Regions from separate parts of the Bacillus sp. M5A3_1b genome, predicted to be linked through region 1. Evidence: riboswitches for the same ligand, from Rfam matches in the RefSeq annotation. Region 1 holds a riboswitch; the other holds the start of a gene.
What was found. A riboswitch is a leader RNA that binds a small molecule or an ion and turns the genes downstream of it on or off. The one in region 1 is predicted to bind cyclic di-GMP.

Region 1 (4,746 bases):
CTTGATTTGTAACAGATTGTGCTGATTTTGAAATTTTTTCAAAGAAAGCACCACTACTTTCAACAAGTTTTATTCCAGATTCTACTTCTTTTGAAGCTTTTTGCATTGAAACAACAGCTTCTTCCGTTTCAACTTGTGTTTCCCCTATTAATTTCGCTATATCTTTTGCTGATGCTTCCGTCTGCTCTGCTAATTTACGCACTTCATCAGCAACAACAGCAAATCCCTTTCCGGTTGCCTCAGCACGTGAAGCTTCAATAGAAGCATTTAAAGCTAGGGAATTAGTTTGATTTGAAATACCTGTAATTACATTTACAATATCACTAATTTCTTTTGATCTTGTTTCCAAAGAATGGATGATAGAAGATAAATCTTGTACTGCATTTTGTATTATGTTCATTTGATTAATCGCCTGCTCAATAACACCATTTCCTTTTACTGAATGATACTTTGTACCTTCAGACTCTTTCGCTATTTGTTCTGCAGCATTCGTTATCTCTTCCATCTTATCTTCCATTTCATATACAGCGCCTAAATACTGTGGTGCTGCAGTTTCTTGTAACCGAGCTCCAGCTCTTAACTCAACCATAGAACTTACGATTTCTTTAACTGCCATGCTATTCTCTTTCGTACTCACTGACAATTCTTGTGAAGATGAGGAAACCTGTTCTGCTGTCTGCTTCACTTTATCTATAATTCCTTTAAACTTCTCGATGGTATTATTAAAATACGCATTAATAATACCAATATCATCTGGTCTTTCCTCTAATTTAATACTTAAATCACCTTCACCGACTTTGCGCAATCCTTCACGTAAATCTCGCAATGGAGCAAGTGCGTTACGCACAATTAAGAATTGAATAAAAGTTGCAATTAAAACAGAAATACAAATAAACATTAAACCTTGTATAATGAACTTTTCTTTTGTACTAGGAACAATAGAAGCATCTACATCAGCTGCAACAAGTGCCACAATATTACCTTCTCCATCTTTAATTGGCTCTAATATCGTTACCCATGTTCCTAATGCGTCTTCATATACTTCTGTCATGTTTGCTTTTTTTGTGCTCATTACTTTATCATATGCTTTCATCCAAAGGTCTGGTTGTTTATAATATTCTCCCGGCCTTACTTCAACAACATTTGCTAAACCTGTAGATAAATCAATGATTTGTAGCTCACCTTTTTCATTTTTTTTCGCTCCAACAATATAGGTTTGTCCAACACTGTTCAATTCTTCCGTTGATTCATCTAATTTCTCTGTTAACTTCTCTCTCTTTTCTCTTTCTGCCGTTGGGTCTTTTGCAACATCTCTCAATATTTCTCCGTCTAATTTATGTAATACCGTATCCCCTGTTTCAAAAGAATGCCTTTCAAATATAGACATCATGCTATTTTGAAACATGTTAAAACTTAACGCTCCCATAGTACCGACAAGCGTCAAAATAACTAACACAGTTAACAATACATTTTTTTGAAGAAATGATAGTTTATGCCAACACCTTCTCATTAACATCACCTTTCTTAATTAACTTACTATAAAGTAACGCTATTAAAATATACACCTTATTAATAAACGATAACGTCTCTCATTTGTTTATAAACAAAAAAAAGACCAATGAAAAGAGCATTGGTCAAGACCAACCCTATCCGTCCGGTAACTGGCTAGCATAGCCTTTCGACCTTAGCTCCTGTAGTTTTGCGTCCTAATGTTTCCATCAGTTTGCCTTTCTCGCTGAACGAGTTGAACGATATGGGAGTTCTATGAGAATTAAATTATTCTCTATCAAAGATTACAACATAAGAATTAAAATGTCTACCTATTTAGAGATGCAAATGTAAAGTTTCAATGTATTATTTTTTCGAAATAACTTAACAAAGTTCGTGAATGTTACATTTCTTGTGTTATATAATAAAAAATGTATATAACACAAGGATTATTTTGAGTATTTGTTTTAATTTTCGTTCAAATTAAATTATTCAAATATATCTTAACTAATGAATTTCGGAGGTAGTTTATCATGTTTTGGCTACAATTTCTTACGTTACTACTCTGCATTTTTATTGGCGCACGCCTAGGCGGAGTTGGTCTAGGAGTAATGGGTGGCGTTGGTATGGCAATACTTGTTTTTGTCTTCCACTTACAACCTACAGCTCCTCCTATTGATGTAATGCTTATGATTTTAGCAGTAATTACAGCTGCCGGTGCACTGCAAGCCGCTGGAGGAATGGACTACCTTGTTCATCTAGCTGAGAAAGCATTGCGAAAAAATCCAAAGCGCATTACATTCTTTGCTCCAATTGTTACTTATTTATTTACACTGTGCGCAGGAACTGGTCACGTTGCTTATTCTGTACTTCCTGTTATCGCAGAAGTCTCTCGCGAATCTGGGATTAGGCCGGAACGACCAATGTCAATTGCCGTAATCGCTTCCCAACAAGCAATTACAGCTAGCCCTATATCAGCTGCAACAGTTGCACTTTTAGCAATGCTAGCTGACTATAAAATCACCTTATTGGATATTTTAAAAGTAAGTATTCCTTCTACCTTCATCGCTTGTATGGTAGCTGCATTTGTTGCTAGCAAAATGGGGAAAGAATTAAATGAAGACCCTGAATACTTGAAACGTTTAAAAGAAGGAATGATTCCTAAAATTGAAGAGAAGAAAGAATTTGTTGGTTTAAAAGGCGCTAAACTATCCGTTATCCTTTTCTTAGTGGGAACTTTCCTTGTCGTACTTCTCGGTTCATTTGAAGCACTTCGTCCAGGATGGATGGTTGACGGGAAGTTAATTCGTCTTTCCATGCCAAACACAATTGAAATGGTTATGTTAACTATCGCAGCTCTTATTATTATTTTCTGCAAACCAAATGTAGAAAGCATCGTGTCTGGTAACGTCTTTAAAGCGGGGGCAACAGCAGTTGTTGCTATTTTCGGTATCGCTTGGATGGGAGATACTTTCTTTAACGGAAACTTAAATATGATTCAAGGATCAATACAGCACCTAGTAACAAGTGCACCATGGCTATTTGCCATCGCATTATTCATTCTATCTATTTTACTATATAGCCAAGCAGCAACAGTACGTGCTTTAATGCCTCTTGGATTATCACTCGGTATTCCACCAGCGCTACTAATCGCAATGTTCCCTGCAGTAAATGGATATTTCTTCATTCCAAACTATGGAACAATCGTTGCTGCCATTAACTTCGATCGTACTGGTACAACAGGTATTGGTAAATATGTTTTAAATCATAGCTTTATGATTCCAGGCCTAATCGCAACATTCACTTCTATCGGAATTGGAATGCTCTTAATTTCAATTATGTTTTAAAGAAAAAGCACAAACCCAAAGTTTTAAAGGGTTTGTGCTTTTTTAATCAAACGTTTGTTTAAATATTTTTAACTGTCCATTATGTTTTTTACTATTTTTGTGAAGTTCCGTTTTCCTACAAACCCCTATTTACTTCCTCAACTAGCTTCTTCGTACTTTCATACGCAGATTCCGCTAAACTAATCGCAGAAATAACGGAAACACCGTCTGCACCCGCTTCTATAACTGATGCTGTATTTTCAATTGTAATGCCACCAATCCCGACAATCGGTATTGTAATTCCTTGCTCTCTAAAATGAGCTAAGCCTTTCGTTCCTTGCACAGCTTTCGTATCTTTTTTCGTACTCGTTGGGAAAATAGGGCCAACACCTAAATAATCAGCTCCGTTTTCAATTGCCCAGCGTGCTTCTTCAATTGTATGTGTAGATACACCAACAATTTTATCCCCCATTTTTTCACGAACAGAAGTAATCCCTTCATCATCTTGTCCAACATGCACGCCATCAGCATCTAACTCGAGAGCTAGTTCCACATCATCATTTACGATGAACGGTACACCGTACTCCTTACAAGTTGCTTGTAGTTCTTTTGCGAAACAAATGCGTTCCTCTCCTGTTAAAGCGCCTTCTCCCTTTTCACGAAATTGAAAAATTGTTATACCGCCTTCGAGTGCATCTCTCAATACTTGTAGCGGCTCTTTCGCACAATTGTTACTTCCCATTATAAAATATACTGATAACAACCTGGACATGTCAGCCTTTGTAATACAGGGCATCTAGTTCCCCTCCTTACTATATAATCTCAATCTTCCCGTACTTCTCAATATCACCTGAAGTAGTATTCGCTAACTGATTTAAAAATTCAATTTGGAAACTACCAGGTCCCTTTTCCACTGTCTTAGCAGCTGCCAGTTCCGCAGCTACACCATAAAACGTTAATGCCGCTACTGCTGCCTTTACATAATCCTTTTCTACTGCTACAAATGCTCCTATTACAGAAGTTAGTAAACAACCAGTTCCCGTAACCTTCGTTAAAATAGAGTGACCATTTCGAATAAGAATCGTTCGCTCTCCATCTGTAACAACATCTTCTTTTCCAGTAATCACCGCTACTGTATTTAATTCATCCGCTGCCTGCCTTGCAATACTTACAACATTGCCATTTCCAACACCGGCGTCTACCCCTTTAATTTCCCAGCTCTCATTAATAACGTTCGCTATTTCAGCTGCGTTCCCGCGAATAATCGCTAACTCGATTTCAGTCGGAATATACCTCGCAACTTCTGTTCGATACGATGTTGCTCCTGCACCAACTGGATCAAACAGTACTGGTACATTGTTCACATTTGCTGATTTACCCGCAAGTAACATCGCTTCTACTTCTTCAGGACGGAGTGTCCCCATATTTAATA
Region 2 (19,655 bases), on a different contig from region 1:
GAACCTTTATCTAACAGTTCGTTCTCTACTTTCAATGATAAAACTTTCGTCATACCTTTTTTGATTTCGAATGATACTGGCTCTGTTAATTGTTTGTAGCCTGGTAAGCTTTCTTTTTCTACTAATTTGTACTTTCCTACAGATAAGTCTGAGATTTTTGCTTTACCATTTTTATCTGTTTTTACTTCCGTTACTACTTTGCCGTTTTCATCTTGTACTTCGAAAACTACGCCTTCTAATGCTTTTTGACTATCTTTATCTACTTTTGTAACTTCTACATTACCCTTGTCTAACATTTCATTTTCGACTGTTAAAGCAAGAGATTTTGTCATGCCTTTTTCAATTTGGAAAACAATCGGATCTACTAATTGCTTATATCCTTTTGGTGCTTTTACTTCTACTAACTTGTATGTTCCAACTGATAAATTAGTAACTTGTACTTGTCCTTTTTTATCTGTCGTTATTTTAGCGACTACTTGTCCTGCTTCATCTTGAATCTCAAATACTGCATCAGCTAAAGCATCTTTATTTTCTTTGTCTACTTTTGTAATTTCTACATTTCCTGTATCCACTAATTCATTTTCGACTGTTAGCTTTAACGCTGTTACTCTACCCTTTTCAATTTCGAATAAAATTGGTTTTTCAAGTGGTTTGTATCCTGCTGGTGTTTCTACCTCCACCAACTCATACTTCCCAATAGATAAATTTGAAACGTTTGCTTTTCCTTCTTTATCCGTTGTTACTTTCGCAACTACTTTTCCTTTTGAATCACGTACTTCAAATACAACATTTTCTAATGGTGCTTTACTGTCTTTATCTATTTTTGTGATTTCTACATTCCCCGTATCTACCATTTCATTTTCTACTTTTAATGATAGAACTTCGGTCATGCCTTTTTTAATTTCAAATGATACTGGTTTTTCTAACTTTTTATAACCAGGTAAACTTTCTACCTCTACTAATTCATACTTTCCTACAGGTAAATCTGAAACACTTGCTTTTCCTTCTTTATCTGTCGTTACTTTTGTAACTTCATTACCCTTTTCATCTTGTACGATGAATGTTACTCCCGCTAACGGTGCTTTATTATCTTTATCTATCTTTGTTATCTCTATATTTCCCGTATCTACCATTTCATTTTCTATTTTTAATGATAAGACCTCGGTCATGCCTTTTGTAATTTCAAACGATACCGGCTCTATTAATTTCTTATAACCTGGTAAACTTTCTTTTTCTACTAATTTATACTTTCCTACTGATAAATCATCAATTGTTGCTTTTCCATCTTTATCTGTTGTTACCTCTTTGACTACTTTATCTTTTTCATCTCGTACTTCGAAGACTACGCCTTTTAATGCTTTCTGGCTGTCTTTATCTACTTTTGTGATTTCTACTGAACCTTTATCTAACTGTTCATTCTCTACTTTTAATGATAGGACTTTCGTCATACCTTTTGTAATTTCAAATGACACTGGCTCTGTTAGTTTTTTATAACCTAGTAAGCTTTTCGTCTCTACTAATTTGTATTTTCCTACTGAAAGATCTGAAACGGTTGCTTTTCCTTCTTTATCTGTTGTTACCTCTTTGACTACTTTATCTTTTTCATCTCGTACTTCGAAAACTACGCCTTTTAATGCTTTCTGGCTGTCTTTATCTACTTTTGTAATTTCTACTGAACCGTTTTCTAACTGTTCATTCTCTACTTTTAATGATAGGACTTTCGTCATACCTTTTGTAATTTCAAACGATACTGGCTCTGTTAGTTTCTTGTAACCTGGTAAGCTTTTCGTCTCTACTAATTTGTACTTTCCTACTGAAAGATCTGAAACGGTTGCCTTTCCTTCTTTATCCGTCGTTACTTTTCTTACTACTTCACCTTTCTCATTTTGGACTTCAAATTCGACATCCGCTAATGCTGAACCGTTTTCTTTGTCCACCTTTGTAATTTCTACATTACCTTTATCTGTCATTGCATTTTCTACTGTTATTGGGAATATGCCGTCCCCTGTTACATTTACTTCGAATTCTGTTTCTTTTAATTGGTATCCTTCAGGCGCTTTCGTTTCTTTTAAAATATATTTTCCTGGCGCTAACGGTTTAGAAATTGCCTTACCATCTTTATCTGTAATAATATGCTCAACTACTACACCGTCTTTTACTATATCAAACTCTGCATTTGCTAATGGTTTTTCACCATTTTCTGAATCAATTTTCTTTAATTCAATTTGACCCTTTTGCAAAGTATTTTTAATTTCAATTGCTTTTGTTTCTCCAGCTTGAAGTGTAACCTCTACTGGTTCTTTTAATTTTTGATATCCTTCTGGTGCTACTGTTTCATAAATTTTATACGTCCCAGGAGCTAAAGTTTGAGGTACTGAAAAGCCATTTTCGTCCGTTATCAGTTTTGCAACAACTTCATTTGCACTATTTCGAACTTCAAATTCGGCACCTTTTAACCCTTTGTTCGGATTCTCAGCATCTATTTTATGAATCGATACTGTACCTTCTTTTGGAGCTTCAGGCGGTGTAACAGTTACTTCTTTCGATGTTAATATTTTATCATCAAAATGTAATTCTGCCTTATTAGGAATCTTCTTATCTACGTAAGAAGATAAGTCTGCATTAGCTTTAATTTTCGCCTTAATACTAAGGTTAATTACCTGGTCTTCATATGACTTATAGTCAAAACTCTCACCGAACGTAAATGTTACTTCACTTTTTTGTTTATCTATCTTTAGTGTTCCTTTAGAAGTAATATCTTGGCCATTTTGATCATATACTTTTGCCTCTAATACTTCTAATACATCTTCTAAATCATCACTAATTACCATAGATCTGTATTTAGGAGGATCGTTTGGTATATGTGTACCAACTTGGTATTGAATAGGTTGATCCATTTGCGCTAACTGCTGATCCTCTACAAGCTTACCATTCTCATCGACTATATTTTTTTCAATACTAGGTGGATTATCGTCGCCTGAACCGGTTCCTCCCCCACCACTTACGAATACTTCTCCTACTTTTTCTTCAGTTTTAATATTTTTGCCTTCTAATTTCACTGTATTTTTATGAGGCTTTGCAGCAGGATTAGTAATCTTTGTTTTATATCTTAAAATATAACCTTTTGAACTGTCTGGAAATTCAATTGTAAATCCAGTCTTCGTTGCATTGATTTTAATTTTAGATAAATCTGCTGGCTTAATATTTGTTGGTGCATAACCATCTTCAAATACAGCCTCTTCTAATACTAAGCTATTTGTAATTAATTCATGCCCAGGTCCTAATGTGTCTGTTAATTTAAGATCTTGCATTTCTGTTCCAGTTGCATTTACATATACAAGCCAATCAGCAATGGATGGATCTTCTTGATTATAAGAACCCCATTTCAATAGATTATCTGTATTGGGATGTGGCTTCGGTCTCTCTGTCGTATTATTTACACTTACTTCTTTATTAACGATTTGACCATCAACGTTAAATTCTAATGGAATTTCTTTGACACCATCATATGCTTCTAGCCCAAAGTAGAATTCTACGAATAAAGAACCTTTAACGTTATTCTTTCCTTCTACGTAATCACCCATAGTACACGTCAATAGACCTTTTTTCATCTCACATGTACCAACTGTTTTTCCTTCAGCATCTTTTAAAGGAAAACTCATATTCATAAGATCTTTTCTAAATTCTTTTGGCATATCAATTGTGAATTGATCTCCACTTTTTATTTTTTCTTTAGCTGACCACTTCACTTCTACTTTCATGCCATCTGAGGCTTGATATGGTTCAGACGTTGTACCATCAGTACGGGATATATTAATCTCGTCCACTGGATTTTTTATCACAGCGGCTTGAATAACTGGAGCCCACACATTTAGCACTGAAAATAATACTAGAAAAACTAATGAAACCATCGAAATATGCCTCTTAGTACTTTTCATTTGCATAATTCCCTCCTATTTTTTATATTTATATAATAAAAAAAGACCGTCCGGTTGCATCAAAAATGTGCAACCAGACGATCTTAGTAACCAATATGTATTACCGTAGACTCTAAGCTTTGCGGCCTATCCTTTCGAATAGTGTGCTAAAAATATTTTTTATTCTTTTTTTGTTTCATTTTCCTCTTAAACCAAATATTACTATACCGTCTGGACGGTTATAATTCAATACTCTATAAAATTGTTCTATTTTTCTAATAAAAAAAACAATTCACCAGTGCATTAAATAAGCAATGGTGAATTGTTTTACATTATATAGTTCGTATATTCTATTTATATGAATTACAAATAAGAGCTTGAATTACTTTTTCTCTTAATTCGGGGCTTAGTCTTCCAACCCCTAAATATTCCGAATACCATAATCCATCTGCCGCTAATCTAATAATTGTGGCACAAACTGAATCTATCTCATCATTTTCTATTTTATTTTGCAGTTGCTGAAATGATTGTTGTAACGGTTCAAGTAATTCAGGTTTTAGCATTAATGCTGCCATCATACTACTCCCCAGCTCTTCTACTCTTCTCTCATTACTTAATCTTTCCTCTACAAAAGAACGTACCCACCTTCCTTTCTTCTCTAAGTCCTCCGCTACTTTACTGTGAATGGCTTCTTGATACTCCTCCGTCCCTTTGAGTATCATCCCCTCTATTAAAGCTTCTTTAGTTGAATAGTGATACAACAATCCACCTTTACTTATCCCCGCCTCTTTTGCTACCGCTTCTAAAGTTAACTTAGCAACCCCTTTACATCGCACAATTTGAGAAGCGGCTGCTAAAATTTTCTGCCTTGTTATACTTATACTCATTCCTTTTTAAAACCCCCATTTCTACTAAATTTATATAAATACGTATCTTATTTTTAATATCGCTGAGTAATAATAAATATTTTCTTTATACCACAAAGGCTTCATTACCTTTGAATTGTTCGTTACTTCTTCTATTAAAAATTTCCATATCATTCAATATGATAACATCAAATACTCACAATTGACTATACATCTATACAATTATATTCGTTGAAAATATATCCATAAACACAAAATGCATACAAATTGATCATCCTTATATATTCAATCTATAATTTAAAGAGGTTTATATGTTCATAAAAATAAAGTGAAATTTTATAAGGATGATTCCATTGAAAAAATTTTCTATTAGTTATTTAATATGCTTACTGGTTTTTTCTGTCATTGTGAACGTTTTACAGTATACACTAGTTCCAAATTATGCTGACTCCTGGGGACCGATTTGGGTATCTATTATTATGTTTTCAATTCTTGGAAGCATTCCTGTTCTTATCGGTTGTTTATTAGGTGAATTTTGTTATAGAAAAATAAAAGGAAGTCACGAATTAAAAATTGGAATCCCTTTATTTATATTGTTAGGTATTTCTTACAATCATTTACTCTTTATGTGGTTTAACAAAAGAGATTTTCTATCCTTTTATTTAGAAGCTTTTCTGGATACTGTCCTTCCTATTACTGTGTCATCCGTACTGTTTTATCTTGTCAGACGGCGTTAATTCTTTCATCATTACATAAAAAAATGTTATTACTCCTGATAAATTGAGTAATAACATTTTATTTACTAAATTTGCTTCCAACTAGCATCCTTCACATCTTCACTAGTCGGTTTTCTAACTGATCTAACAAAACATTCCTCACAAGCACCAAACGCAATGAAGTTTTTCTGTGCTTGTCTTAACGAGACTTCATTCGCCCCGCCTTCAAAGTCAGGACCGTTAAACTGAACCTCATCATTTTTTCCTATCCTATCATATAAATCAAGTGCCGTTACTGAAATAAAGAAACTTAATATAGAAAATGAATACGGAATTAAAAACTTGCTCGCTCTCATTCACCTCGCTTTTTTGTTTCACATATATTATTCATTATTTTTACATGAAAAAATAGCCCTCTAGCCTAAAACATAGAGGGCAGAATTTTTATATAAAAACCTATACCTTATCCTGAAGTGCTCCCCATAAACAGAACATCTAAACTATCTGTGCCCTATATTCTTTAGGGGGATAGGTGGTTATTAGAAAGTAGTGTCTTCTTTTTTATAATATTCTTTTGAAATCTCTTCATAAAATGCAGCTGATGTCGTGTAGAAATAAGGTACTAACCATAAGAAACCGATTCCTACAGTAAGAATACTTAAAATGAACCAACCTAAGAAACTTAAGCATAGTAAAAAGTAATCCATTTTATGCCCATTCATCATACGACGACTTTCAGTAATCGCTTGATTCGCTGTATATTCTGGATGATCATTCAAAATAAAATATGTCATAGAATAAGAAAATGATTTAATAATACCTGGAATAATAAGAAGTAATGTCCATAGAGTCAAGTATACATACATTAGTAAATATGTTAAAAACGACTTCATCAACTTACTTCCATCGCTAAACCATCTAAATATATGACCAATGCGAGCATCAGTTCCACGAATTGCATTTAAAACAAGATAATAGGCACCTATTGTTAATGGACCAATAACAAGCATTACAATAATACTTACTGTAAGTGAATCACTTGCTTCTTCCCAACCCCAAAATATCGAGAAAATACCTGTGGTTAGCATTTCAACAGCTCCAATAAGGATTCCGACTAATAAGGTTGCCCCTACCGCTAATCCCCATTTTCCTTTTAATGCATCAAGTGCTTCTCTTTTTAACTGACTTATCATATATAGCCTCCTAATACTTTTTCTATATTAGTATACCATTTATATTAAAAATTCCACAGATTTCCTTGAAATAGAAGTATACTACTTTTTCGATATATGTGTGCTGTAGCTGTAATAATATATATGGAGGAAGCCCCTCATTTTCCTATAACAAAAAAGCCTGCCTTTCATAATAGGCAAGCTTTTTCAAGTTAATTCTCACTCATTCTCTTCTTATACCAATCCTGCATTCTCTCCGCATCTTCTACTCTCGTATGCTCTAATTTATAATCCGATGATGCGTTAGAGAACTTATACGTACATAAATCCGCACGGCGCTGGAAATAGGATTGTGTCTTTTCCATTGATTGGACGTGCCTTCTTCTAACAAGCCCTGTATATTTGCCGACACTACGATATACAAGCGTAATTTGCTCTCCGTTTACACTGTAACCATTTGTTTTAAATGTTGCGTATCCAAGTATAAAGATGAGGATCGCGAGCGGAATGAATGCCCACATGATGTAATACTTTTCAAAGTATATACTTATTCCAGTAAGCGGGATTGCTAGCATAGCGAAAAAGATGAAACTATCAATGAGATAGCGGCGCAATGCTGCTTTTGGTAATGAAATAATGTTTGTATTCAGTTCATATGGTAGTTGTAAATGTGCAAGTAACTGTTGTACGCGATCTTTTCGAATGATAGGATGCAGTGTAACTTTTTCTTTCTCGTCACCCAGTCCTTTACTTTGAATCACTTCTACTTGCACAGCACAATAACCGAATGGCTGACGTAAAATACTTTCTTTTATCGTAATACCTTGAATGCGATGTAACTTTAGGACGAGTTCTTTTTTCTCAAGTAATCCTTGCGAAATGCGGACTTCATCATTTCTTCGATTCACTGTGAAATCTCCATGTTTTAGCGCATAACCGATTGTAGATATAATCCATGAAAGGACAATCAAAATAGCTATCATGAAAATCCAGCCATATATATCATGTTCCATTACATACGACTTGACGCCATTCTCTATCCATTTCGGAATGTACTCATCTACTTGGTGATACACGAAAAAGATTAATGAGAATAACAATCCAAACTGACCAGATGTAACAGACGCTAGCAAAATTTCTTTCCAAGTTAATTTATATTCAGTCGCTTGCTTTTCCTCTGTTACGATTTCTTTCTCGACTACTTCTTCTGATGTTTCTTCTACTTTCACTTCTGGAGTTGGATCATTTAGCATTGTAATAAGCTCTGTTGCTTCTTCTACTGTAATACCAGCTAAGCTTACTTCTGCATCGTCGCCTCCGCCAGCTGTTTCGATTTGAATTTTCTTTAAGCCAAGCATTTGATACAACACGTTAGAACTTGTATTAATCGTTTGAACACGTTCTTTATTTAAATAGCTCTCCTTCTTCACAAAGAGCCCTTGCTTCACATGTAATACGTTATTTTCGACCCAATATGTTGTGTAATACCATTTTTCAAATGCTGAAAAAACGGTGAGTAAGCCGAATGCAGCGGGAATTAAATACCAAAACGGGAATTTTCCATTTAAGCTAAACATGAAAATAATGAGTGGTATAAAGTCTGTTATTTTTAATTCTAATAACATCGTGATTGGATGCTGTCTCTTATACATCCTCATCACTCACTTTCGCTAATTCTGCGATTTTCGTTTTCAACATTTCTGCTTCATACATCGTTAAGCCTGGGATACTGTGAGAAGTTGCAGCTGTTGAAATGTGTAATTCTGCTAAGCCATATTTCCTCATAATCGGCCCTTGTTCAATCGTCACGTGCTGTACACGAATCATCGGTACTAATACGCGCTTTACGACGAAAAGACCGTGCTGAATTTCAAGCTCTTCTTCATTTAATTGATAACTGTAATAACGTTGACGTAGTTTCGGGAATAAAAAGTAAGAAAATGGTACGAACACAACTGTCAGCCCAATCATTACATACAAAATCCACGCCCACCAATCAAACTTTATCATGAGGAAAAGGTAAGCTAAAATGACGAGAATACCGATTCCTTCTTCAATTACAGCACGAACTTTCCACACCTTGACCATGTCAGGGTGAATTTCATTTTTCAATGGATCCATGTAACCACTCCAAATCTAGTAATCTAATATACGAATACTCTCAATCTATATTTTACATAACTTTACATAAAATTGAAATTTAATCTTCTTTCTTCTCAGGAATAAAATATCCGAACCAAAGTAGCCAAATGAAGCCAATTAACTTCATCCAACTTCCATCTGCTTGAAAAGCTTCAATCATACCTGGTATTTTATAAATCCCAATAAATCCAAGAAAACCGAGCCACCAGTTCTTTTGCATTTTCATTTTTATTCCTCCTTCATTACGTTTTTCACATTTTGAATCCAAATTTCTTTATACTTTAACTGGAATCCCATCAGCATGTAATTACTCATATTATCGATTACGAGCGCTAACGTATGAGCATTTTCTTCCGTTGCATGTTGTGACACAACGTCAAGTTCTACACCTTTCTTCAATAAATCGTGGAAACCATTTAAGAAATCTTCTTGTATTTCAAATAAGCGTTTCTGATACTTTTCATTTCGCGCCGCAGTTACGATGAATTCATTTATAACACGTAATATTCCTTCTTGCCCTTCATACTCAGAGAGCATATGTAAACCATCGGCAATTAATTTTTCTGCAAAGTTTTCTTTCGTATATTGTTCTTTATTGAAATAACTTACGAAATGATACCCAGAAAAAATTTCTTCAAATAAAAAATCAACTAACGCTTCTTTAGAAGAAAAATGATAATAAATAGCCGGTTTTGAAATACCTACCTCTTTCGCGATCATGGAAAGGCTCATTTTCTCAATGCCGTGCTCTGCCATGAGTTTAAATGATGCCTCTACAATGTTTTGCGATGTTTGTAAATTCTTTGTCATACTGTACCTCACTTATTTTTACTTACCGGTCGGTAAGTAAATTATAAAATGAAACGAAATGATTTGCAAGTTAGTTAGCGCTCCATGAGGAATTTATTGGTAAATACAGAAAAGAATAAAGTAAAAGCAACATATAACAATAAGGAGGATATTCCTATGGGACTTGGCGGTAAAGGCGGTAGTGGTGGCACTGGTGGCACTGGTGGCGGTGAAGCTGGACAAGACGGTAAGAGCGTTAATAGTGGGTATACTCATTGTGCTCTTTATCGTATTGATTGTAGTCGGAGTTGGCTATAACGGCATTAACTTCTAAAAAAAGCATCCTACATTACACATGTAGGATGCTTTCTTTCTAATTTCTATTAAGTATTCGCATACGATAACAATTCATCGTCACTTCTCCGAGCCTTTGCAGTAATTGATAGTTCGCATATGCGCCGACCGGGGCACCGATTATCGGTACGAGCTGAAGCATTTTTGCTAAATCGATATAGTCTCGGTACTCTGTTTGGAACTTTTCCCAGTCCATATGATTTTCTTCTTCTGTATCCCACGTTTCGATTGCTTTCCATATTTCTTTTCGGTGATCGTCACTTGAAAAAGCAAGTTGGAAAACGTGAAGGATAAAAAGGCGCTCTTCTTTATCGCTCGTATCAAATCCGTACAACGTTGCTGCATCGAATAAAAATTTAATTTTAATGCCGAGTAAGAGCGGAAAGTCAGCAAGGCCAAGGAGAATACCGCCAGCTCCTGTTCCAGCCCCTTCTGCCGCTGCTATTTTTTTGTACTCATCCATTTTTTTACGTACTTCGTCGTCTCTTCTTTGCAATGACCAGTTCGTCTCTTTTAATTTCGGCTTTATAAAGTTTGATCCAGCACTAATCGTTTGCACCATCATCCGAATCGTTTCCGTTAATACTTTTTGCACTTTCGCCGGAATAAGCTGTTGCACTTTCGTCTGCAATTTCTTAGAGAAGCGTGTCATCATAGAAGAATCTTTCATGAATGTAGCTTTCCACTGCTCCAATTCTTTTATAACCTTCTCTTCGTATGTAATCATAGGTTCATTCCCTTCAATTTAAACGCTCAATACGTTTCGCCCCGTATTGATAAACAAAACCGATACTAAATACTATGCTTACAACTAGTAAAATTCCCGTCATCATGAAATCTTTCGTCGCAAGGGCAAATATAACTGTAAATACAACGCTGCCAGTAAGAAGAATTGCATTTAATAAAGTAAGAAAATCTTTCTTCTTCTCTTCTCCCCCGACCGGATACAAATCAAGCCAAATCTTCATGCGGTGATGTTTCCATAAAGTTAATAGCTGATAACCGATTAAGTATAGGAAAATAAGGCTTACGATAAATCGTCCATATAAAAACGGAATAAAGTAAAGAATAACCCCTCCAAGAGCGAGCAAACGCATATATAAACCGAAATAGTTACCAGATCGTAAAAACGTTCTCGTATATAAGTATAAATATGTACGCTTCTCACCAATCATTGAAAGAATGAAATCAAGCCATTTTCTACGTGCTACTCTTTCTTTTAATGCTGGTACGTCAACGAACATGTTCGCGATGCGGTATAGCAGCATCATCTTCTTACCTTCTTCAGAAATTAAGTACTCCCAGTTTAGCGGCTTTCCCTTCACCATTTGATGCAGTACTACAAGGTATAACACCATGAGAAGGACGATTCCGCCAACAAAAATAACGGAAGTACGCTCTACAAGGAAGTACACAAATAAACCGTTTAAAATAAAACGAATGAACCAATCAGCTCTTTGTATATTTTGATCTGTTAAAAATGATTTTTCCCATGCTACGAATAAGTTCCACGCTTTTACAATGACAAACGCGAGTACAATCCATATGTAAGCCGCTCCTGTTTGCTTCATTTGCTGGAAGTATAACGGGGCAAGCGCTGCCGCTACGATTGCGATTATGTATAACTGAATCATAAACGTAAAGAGAAATGCCTTTGTGAAGTACGGTTTTAACTTTTCTTCAACTGGCAGCAAGTAAACGAGATCTGCTTCTTTTAATAACGTTTGAATAGATCCGGCCGTTAATACGAGTCCGAGCAACACTGCCATAACGAGCGCCGCCGGAAACGAAGGTGTTAACGTTTGTAACCATTGCTGGTAATAATACGCTCCTGCGCCGATGATAAATACGAAAATAAATTTCAAATGATCATTAAATACGTATTTACTATATGTACGAACTTCTTTTAGAAAGTGACGAAATCGTTCTTTCCATAATGCTGTGCTATTCATAATCTTCTTCCTTCGTTAATGCAATATAAATATCATCTAACGTTGCACCTGGCATATTAAAATCGGATTGCAGTTCAGATAATGTTCCCTTCGCTCTTACTTCGCCTTGATGCAAAATAATAAACGAATCACAATAACGCTCTGCCGTCGCTAAAATATGTGTACTCATTAAGATTCCTGCACCGCTCTTTTTCATTTGATCCATCATTTGAAGGAGTGATTGAATCGCTAACGGATCAAGCCCAACGAAAGGTTCGTCCACAATGTAAAGAGATGGTTCCACTAAAAAGGCACTCATAATCATTACTTTTTGTTTCATCCCTTTTGAGAAATGAGATGGAAACCATTTTAAACGATTTTTCATGCGAAATTCTTGTAATAGTTGTCCTACACGTTCTTCATATTGTTGTTCATCGACACCGTACGCCATCGCTGTTAATTTCAAATGTTCTTCTAGCGTTAGCTCGTCATATAATACTGGTGTTTCTGGGATGAACGAAAAACTAGAACGGTACGCTGTCATATCATCACGAATTGTTTTCCCGTTAATTGTGACAGTTCCTTTTTTCGGTTCCATTAAACCGATAATATGTTTAATTGTCGTACTCTTCCCGGCTCCATTTAAACCGATTAAGCCGACAAGTTCGCCTTTATTCACAGAGAACGAAACATCTTTTAGTACAGGTCGTTTCGTATATCCTCCTGTAACATTTTCTACACGCAATAACTCGCTCATACGACACCACTTTCTTCATTAGTATTCATTCTATATTCATCTTACCAAAAATAGCGCTGTACTACATAGTATCGATGCCCTCAAAAAAAAATTAAAATTTGTTCGCATATATTTTTACGAAAGCGGACATCATAATTAGTGAAGAAGGAACACATTGAAAAAGCAACCACCTATTGATGAGTACAACAACATAGTGAAGTCATCATGAAATGGGGTGTCCATGTTGGACAAAGAAATTTACACATAACCAGATCATTTGTTTCATTTTAGAAACGGGGTGTCTCCGAAAGAGCATATACTGTTTTAAAAAATAAACAACTTCTCTTTATAAAGATTGCAATTCATTTCACTTGAAAATGGGGTGTCTACGGCAGAAACTTTAGCCGATTTACCGTGCATTTCTTAAATAAATGAGGTGTCTGCGAAACGTAAATTACGATAATGCTTTTTCAATCCCTCTTCAGAAAACAGGAAGCTGAGTCAGCTTCCTGTTTTTCGTGTTTGTTCTCTTATATAATTATGGTAAAATACGGCTAAGGCTACTTGAAAGGATGAGATCAATGAACCATACAGCGGACAATTGTATTTTTTGTAAAATTATTGACGGGCAAATCCCTTGCTCAAAAGTATACGAAGATGAACATGTGCTTGCATTTTTAGATATTAGTCAAGTAACAAAAGGACATACTCTTGTTATTCCAAAAGTTCACAAACAAGACATTTTTGCGTTAACGCCAGAAATCGCATCACACATTTTTTCTGTCGTTCCGAAAATCGCAAATGCGATTAAAGCAGAGTTTAATCCAGTTGGCTTTAACCTACTTAACAATAACGGTGAAAAAGCTGGACAAACTGTGTTCCACTTCCACCTTCATTTAATTCCACGCTACGGTGAAAACGATGGTTTCGGTGCTGTTTGGAAATCACATCAAAATGAATACACAATGGAAAATTTACAGAACATCGCAAGTACAATTGCAAATAGTGTGGAATAGTGACACTATAATAAGAAGTAATACATAACAAGCCACTTTCCTAAAGTGATTACATATTGCACGGCTTGTTTCTTCACTCAAGATGCCAGGGACTGTGCACTGCACACTTTTCTTTCCCTTGTCTTAAAGATATGCATATTTTTTCACATCATGAATACGAACAAAAAATAAGGAGGTTTCCTTTTATGTCAAAAGCTAAATCCTTTATTACAGGTGTCATTTGCGGCGGAGCAGTTGCTGGATTAGCCGTTCTTTTCTCTACTCCTTCTTCTGGTAAAGCTATGCGCGGTAAGCTGAAAGAAAAAGGAACTGATATTAAAAAGACTTTAGCTGATATTACAGCTGATACAAAATTATTAAAACGTCAAATCGTTGAAACTGCTTCGGAAGGTAAAGAAGTGTTTCAAGAATTAAAAGAAGATATGCAAGACACGCTTTCTAACTGGAAGCAAGATATTTCTCAAAACAAACGACATATTGAGCAAGAAATTTTGGACATTCAAAAATCAATTGAGAAACTACAAGAAGCTGTTCCGGAAAAAGCGTAAACAAATTCCTGCTTAGTTTTTTGCATATAACAAATATTTTTTATATAAATTGACCTTAACACGGCATATCACATAGATATGCCGTGTTTTTATGCATTTACAATATATGTTATCACTTAACATGTAAGGACAACACATGTATTCACGACTCATAAAACGCTTCCATAGTTATGCATGATTTGTATAGAATGTCATTTTTCCGAAAAATTTTCACAATTCTCACAAAAAGACTTTATTAATTTTTACTTTACTGGCATAATAGATAGTAATGAAAAAGAATGTTAAAGTGGGTGAGTAAATGAAAAGTGGAGAAAAAGATTACTCGGTAAAAGAAGCGATGATTTTCAGCCAACGCATTGCTCAATTATCGAAAGCGTTATGGAAATGTGTAGAGAAAGATTGGCAACAGTGGATTAAGCCTTACGATTTAAACATTAATGAGCATCATATTTTGTCAATCGCTTATCATTTAAAAGGGGCTTCTATTTCTGAGATTGCTAAGTTTGGAGTTATGCACGTATCAACGGCATTTAACTTCTCGAAAAAGCTGGAAGAACGCGGCTATCTTGTATTCTCGAAAAAAGAAGATGATAAACGAAATACGTACATTGAGATTACAGACAAAGGGGAAGAATTACTACTTCGCTTAATGGAGGAGTATGATCCTGAAAATAACTCTGTATTTAATGGGGCTCTTGCACTTCGTAATTTCTATGGTAAGTTCCCAGAAAATATCGAACTTATCGCTATCTTGCGCAACATTTACGGACAAGACTTCATCGATATTTTTGAGAAATCATTAGAGAATATTGAGGAGAATTTTACGGAATCCGATCAGAAGTTAGTTAAGAAGTAATCTATTTATTGTTTCGCAATCATGCTTAAGAATTCATTCATAAGCGGCTTAAATAAACCTTGTTTTGCTAGCGCTTCCGCAGTTTCGTGTACTTCGAGCTGATGTGGAAGCGCTTTTTCAAATTGATCTAACAGCGCATCGAACAAAAGAAGCCCTTCTGCTTTCTCCACTACATATTGCTCGTTCAATATTTCACAAAGATTTAGTATACGTTCAATATCTTTTTTACGAGCTTTTTTCTTTATGATCAAAGAATAAAATGGACACTTTTCTTCATCAATCATTTTAAATAGTAGGTCTACGTAGTATTCAGCTTGTTCTAATCTTCTAACAACGTCCATTTTCTCCCTCTCTTTCTAACACAAAGTCTTCTATTTCTGAATTTTATAACACGAACAAAATATCGTATGATACAATATATAAAGTATATGTATTTTACCAAAAGGAGGTCTCGCCTCATGACACTTATAACAGTTGTTTTTGTCGCATTCGCACTTCTTGTTATATTTTACACGAATTTCATGACACATACACTGTGTGAACGAAAACAAATAGCTGCGAGCCGCCAACCCGGTGTCTTTCGGGTTATTAATGTATGTATAACAATTTTATTAATTTCTAGTTATATAGAAATTATATTTCATGGAAAGTGAGGAAGGAAGCCCCTTCCTCACTTTTTTCCTCTATAAGCAAATTATACCTACTATAACCAATAAAATAAACAGTACAAGTAATAAAATAAGTTGAGAATTCATCCCCATCCCCTCCTCTTTTCTGTATATGCGGCATGCGCCCAATATGGAACACCTTCAAAATCTGACACGTACTGGTTAAATTTTCTTTATCAATATGAAATCGAGTCGAAATATGATATATTAAATTTTGTACATATTGCTTATACTATGAAATAAATGACACGCATCTTAACTTTATCCTCAAGCCTCGGTAAGCCCTGTTAAGCGCGCTTTACCAATATACAAAGCAAAAGTATCAGTGAGACTTAATCGGGCTCTTATGAACTAAAATTCATTGGTGTAGGATAAATTAAAAATACATAATAGTAGGAGTGTTTATCGAATGAAGAAAGCTATGCTTGCCTTAGCCGCAACAAGTGTAATCGCATTATCAGCATGTGGAACAGGATCATCATCAGACAAAATCGTTACATCTAAAGCTGGTGACATTACAAAAGAAGAATTCTACAATCAAATGAAGACACAAGCTGGTAAACAAGTACTAAACAACATGGTTATGGAAAAAGTACTTATTAAAAACTACAAAGTTGAAGACAAAGAAGTAGACAAAAAGTTCGATGAAATGAAAAAACAATACGGTGATCAATTCGATACACTATTAAAACAACAAGGTATTAAAGAAGAAACTTTAAAAACTGGTGTGCGTGCTCAATTAGCGCAAGAAAAAGCTATCGAGAAAACAATCACTGATAAAGAACTAAAAGATAACTACAAGCCTGAAATTAAAGCAAGCCACATTCTTGTAAAAGATGAAGCGACTGCTAAAAAGGTTAAAGAAGAACTTGGACAAGGTAAATCTTTCGAAGAGTTAGCAAAACAATACTCTGAAGATACTGGTTCAAAAGAAAAAGGTGGCGACTTAGGGTTCTTCGGACCTGGTAAAATGGTTAAAGAATTCGAAGATGCTGCTTATAAACTGAAAAAAGATGAAGTAAGCGAGCCTGTGAAATCACAATTCGGTTACCACATCATTAAAGTAACAGACATTAAAGAACCAGAAAAATCTTTCGAACAATCTAAAGCTGACATCAAAAAAGAAATCGTTCAGAAGAAAGCACAAGACGGCGAATTCATGAACGATCTTATGATGAAAGAAATCAAAAAAGCTGACGTAAAAGTTGACGATAAAGATTTAAAAGATCTTTTCGAAGAGAAAAAAGCTGACGCTAAAAAAGACGAAAAGAAATAATGAATTGAAAAAAGCTTGGGCTTAGGCCCGAGCTTTTTTGTTTGCCCTCTTCTCGCGATACATTGCGTCTAGATTCGGTACATGAAATTATGTAGTTGATTTTCGTGAATCTAAATTATATCAGCGATTTTTCAATTATATCGACCGCAACTCTAATTATATCGGCGATTTTCAAAATATATCGACTTACCGACAAAAACTGACAATGATCGCGATCCCCTCTTCAAGAAACACAAAAAAACCTCGATTCCACCGCGCGGAACCAAGGTTTATCTTATTATCATTGATTAAATGAAAAAACTATGTTAAATTAGTACAGAAACACATTTCTAAAAATATATATAACGTATTTATCCGTATCTTAATTGTACACCAAAACACATCTTCAGTCAACCTCTATTTTTCACTTTTAAAGGAGTGCTTACGTATGAACAAAAAACTTGATTTAGAGCAAAAACGATTGGATACCGTAATAGAAACGATTACGGAGCAAATTGATAAACTGGAAAACGAAACTGGCAGACGCCGGGCAGAAGTAATCAATATTCGTAAACACTTTTGGGATGACGTGAAAGTGAATACTGATACTTTCGATGATTACCTTGAAACAGTTATCAACTTAAGACAACAAGCTCAGTCACTAGCTGTCACACAAATTACCCATAAGCACACCTTTAATCGACTTGCCGCATTAAGACGTATGCATAAAGCACCTTATTTCGGACGAATTGATTTCAAAGAAGAAGGAGAATCTGCTGCGGATCAAATTTATATCGGCGTCGCTACACTTACTGATGCAAGTGGCGAAAACTTTCTTATATATGACTGGCGCGCACCTATTTCGAGTGTGTACTACGATTATCCACCAGGACCTGCTGAATACAGTACACCAGGCGGCGTAATCCACGGTAATGTGGAGAAAAAATTACAATACATTATTCAAAATGGCGAGATTGATTCTATGTTCGATACGAGTCTTACAATTGGTGATGAAATCTTGCAACAGGCGCTCGGAAAAGGTACGAATAAACATATGCAGAGCATCGTTGCTACGATTCAGCGCGAGCAAAATGAAATTATTCGTCACGATGAAGGCCGACTCCTTATCGTGCAAGGAGCTGCTGGTAGTGGTAAAACGTCAGCTGCCCTGCAACGAATAGCCTACTTACTATATAAATATCGCGAATGGCTAAAAGCGGATCAAATTATTCTCTTCTCCCCTAACTCTATGTTCAATAGCTACGTTTCTAACGTACTACCTGAACTTGGTGAAGAAAATATGCAGCAAGTTACATTCCAAGAATATTTAAACCATAGACTCAGTAAGGCATTCGACGTTGAAGACCCTTATGAACAATTAGAATATATGTTAACTGAAACGAATAGCCCTACCTATAAAACGAGAAATGCTAGCATTCGCTTTAAAGCATCTACTCAATTTTTCGAAATGATTAGAGCGTACAGACAATCTCTTGAATCTTCAGGTATGCTATTTAGAGGAATGAAATTTAGAGGAAAGTTAATTGTTTCTGCTAAAGAAATTACAGAACAATTTTATAATACTGACTCCTCCCTCCGCTTCCATAATCGAATTGAAAAGTTAACGGATTGGCTAAATAAACAAATAGATGCAATTGAAAAAACAGAACTGAAAAAGCCTTGGGTAGAAGAAGAAATTGAATTACTTAGTAAAGATGAATACCAAAAGGCTTATAAATATTTACAGAAAAAAGGCGAGTTTGACGACAACTCCTTTCATGATTTTGAGAAAGAAACGAAAGTACTTGGACGTATGATTGTCCGTAAAAAATTGAAGCCGCTTCGTAAAGGTGTTCAAACATTGCGCTTCATCAACTTCACAGGCATATATAAACAACTCTTCACAGATGCATCATGGGTTGCTGGGGAAAAACCGAAAGAGTGGGATGATATTTGCTCCTTAACAGTAAACATGCTTGATGAAGGAAAGCTATATTACGAGGATGCGACTCCATTTTTACTGTTAAAAGAATTAATAGAAGGCTTCCAAACGAATAGATCGATTAAACATGTACTCGTAGACGAAGCACAAGATTATTCACCGTTTCAATTTGAGTTTTTAAAACGTCTCTTCCCTGCTGCAAGAATGACCGTACTCGGAGACTTTAACCAGGCGATATTTGCCCATGCGAGTGAAGCAGTGAATTTCAATACACTTACTAGCTTATACGGACCAGATGAAACGAACGGCATCAACTTAACTCGTAGCTATCGCTCAACAAAACCAATTATTGAATTTACACGTGCTCTCGTACCGGAAGGAAAGAACATTCACGCCTTTGAACGTGACGGCGAGAAACCTACAGTGACGAAAGTATCAAATGACAGCGAACTGCACGAGCATATTACTGCCAAAGTTACTGCACTACAAAAAGAGCAGCATAATACGATCGCAATTATATGTAAATCTGCCGTTGAAAGCGCCGCTGCCTACGAAGCACTTCGTCATATCGAAAATATTAAACTTGTGAAAAGTAACTCAGCCGAGTATGAGCAAGGCATTGTCGTGATTCCTGCTTACTTAGCAAAAGGTATCGAATTTGATGCTGTTATTATTTACAACGCTTCTAAAGATGTATACAGCGACGAGAGCGTTCGTAGATTGTTCTACACTGCTTGCACGCGTGCA

Region 2: linked by a shared signal. The riboswitch ahead of ACLBWW_RS19520 (SpaA isopeptide-forming pilin-related protein) and the one ahead of ACLBWW_RS25150 (methyl-accepting chemotaxis protein) in region 1 are both predicted to bind cyclic di-GMP.

The regions. Positions count from the first base shown of each region.
Region 1 is NZ_JBKEZY010000012.1:100,483-105,228, reverse strand. Features, by position in the region: gene ACLBWW_RS25150 (methyl-accepting chemotaxis protein) at 1-1,510, opposite strand, end outside; cyclic di-GMP riboswitch class I at 1,654-1,738, opposite strand; gene ACLBWW_RS25145 (anaerobic C4-dicarboxylate transporter family protein) at 2,022-3,335, shown strand; gene thiE (thiamine phosphate synthase) at 3,451-4,110, opposite strand; gene thiM (hydroxyethylthiazole kinase) at 4,127-4,746, opposite strand, start outside.
Region 2 is NZ_JBKEZY010000007.1:191-19,845, forward strand. Features, by position in the region: partial or broken gene ACLBWW_RS19520 (SpaA isopeptide-forming pilin-related protein) at 1-3,944, opposite strand, end outside; cyclic di-GMP riboswitch class I at 4,004-4,096, opposite strand; gene ACLBWW_RS19525 (TetR/AcrR family transcriptional regulator) at 4,268-4,804, opposite strand; gene ACLBWW_RS19530 (hypothetical protein) at 5,137-5,520, shown strand; gene ACLBWW_RS19535 (CPCC family cysteine-rich protein) at 5,586-5,855, opposite strand; gene ACLBWW_RS19540 (DUF975 family protein) at 6,039-6,692, opposite strand; gene ACLBWW_RS19545 (PH domain-containing protein) at 6,884-8,323, opposite strand; gene ACLBWW_RS19550 (PH domain-containing protein) at 8,316-8,792, opposite strand; gene ACLBWW_RS19555 (hypothetical protein) at 8,872-9,039, opposite strand; gene ACLBWW_RS19560 (TetR/AcrR family transcriptional regulator) at 9,042-9,623, opposite strand; partial or broken gene ACLBWW_RS19565 (sporulation protein YjcZ) at 9,780-9,936, shown strand; gene ecsC (ecs operon protein EcsC) at 9,976-10,683, opposite strand; gene ecsB (ABC transporter permease EcsB) at 10,697-11,908, opposite strand; gene ecsA (ABC transporter ATP-binding protein EcsA) at 11,901-12,644, opposite strand; gene ACLBWW_RS19585 (HIT family protein) at 13,205-13,639, shown strand; gene ACLBWW_RS19590 (YtxH domain-containing protein) at 13,825-14,187, shown strand; gene ACLBWW_RS19595 (HTH-type transcriptional regulator Hpr) at 14,486-15,043, shown strand; gene ACLBWW_RS19600 (DUF1878 family protein) at 15,049-15,384, opposite strand; gene ACLBWW_RS19605 (hypothetical protein) at 15,502-15,696, shown strand; gene ACLBWW_RS19610 (hypothetical protein) at 15,727-15,840, opposite strand; gene prsA (peptidylprolyl isomerase PrsA) at 16,121-16,987, shown strand; gene helD (RNA polymerase recycling motor HelD) at 17,415-19,655, shown strand, end outside.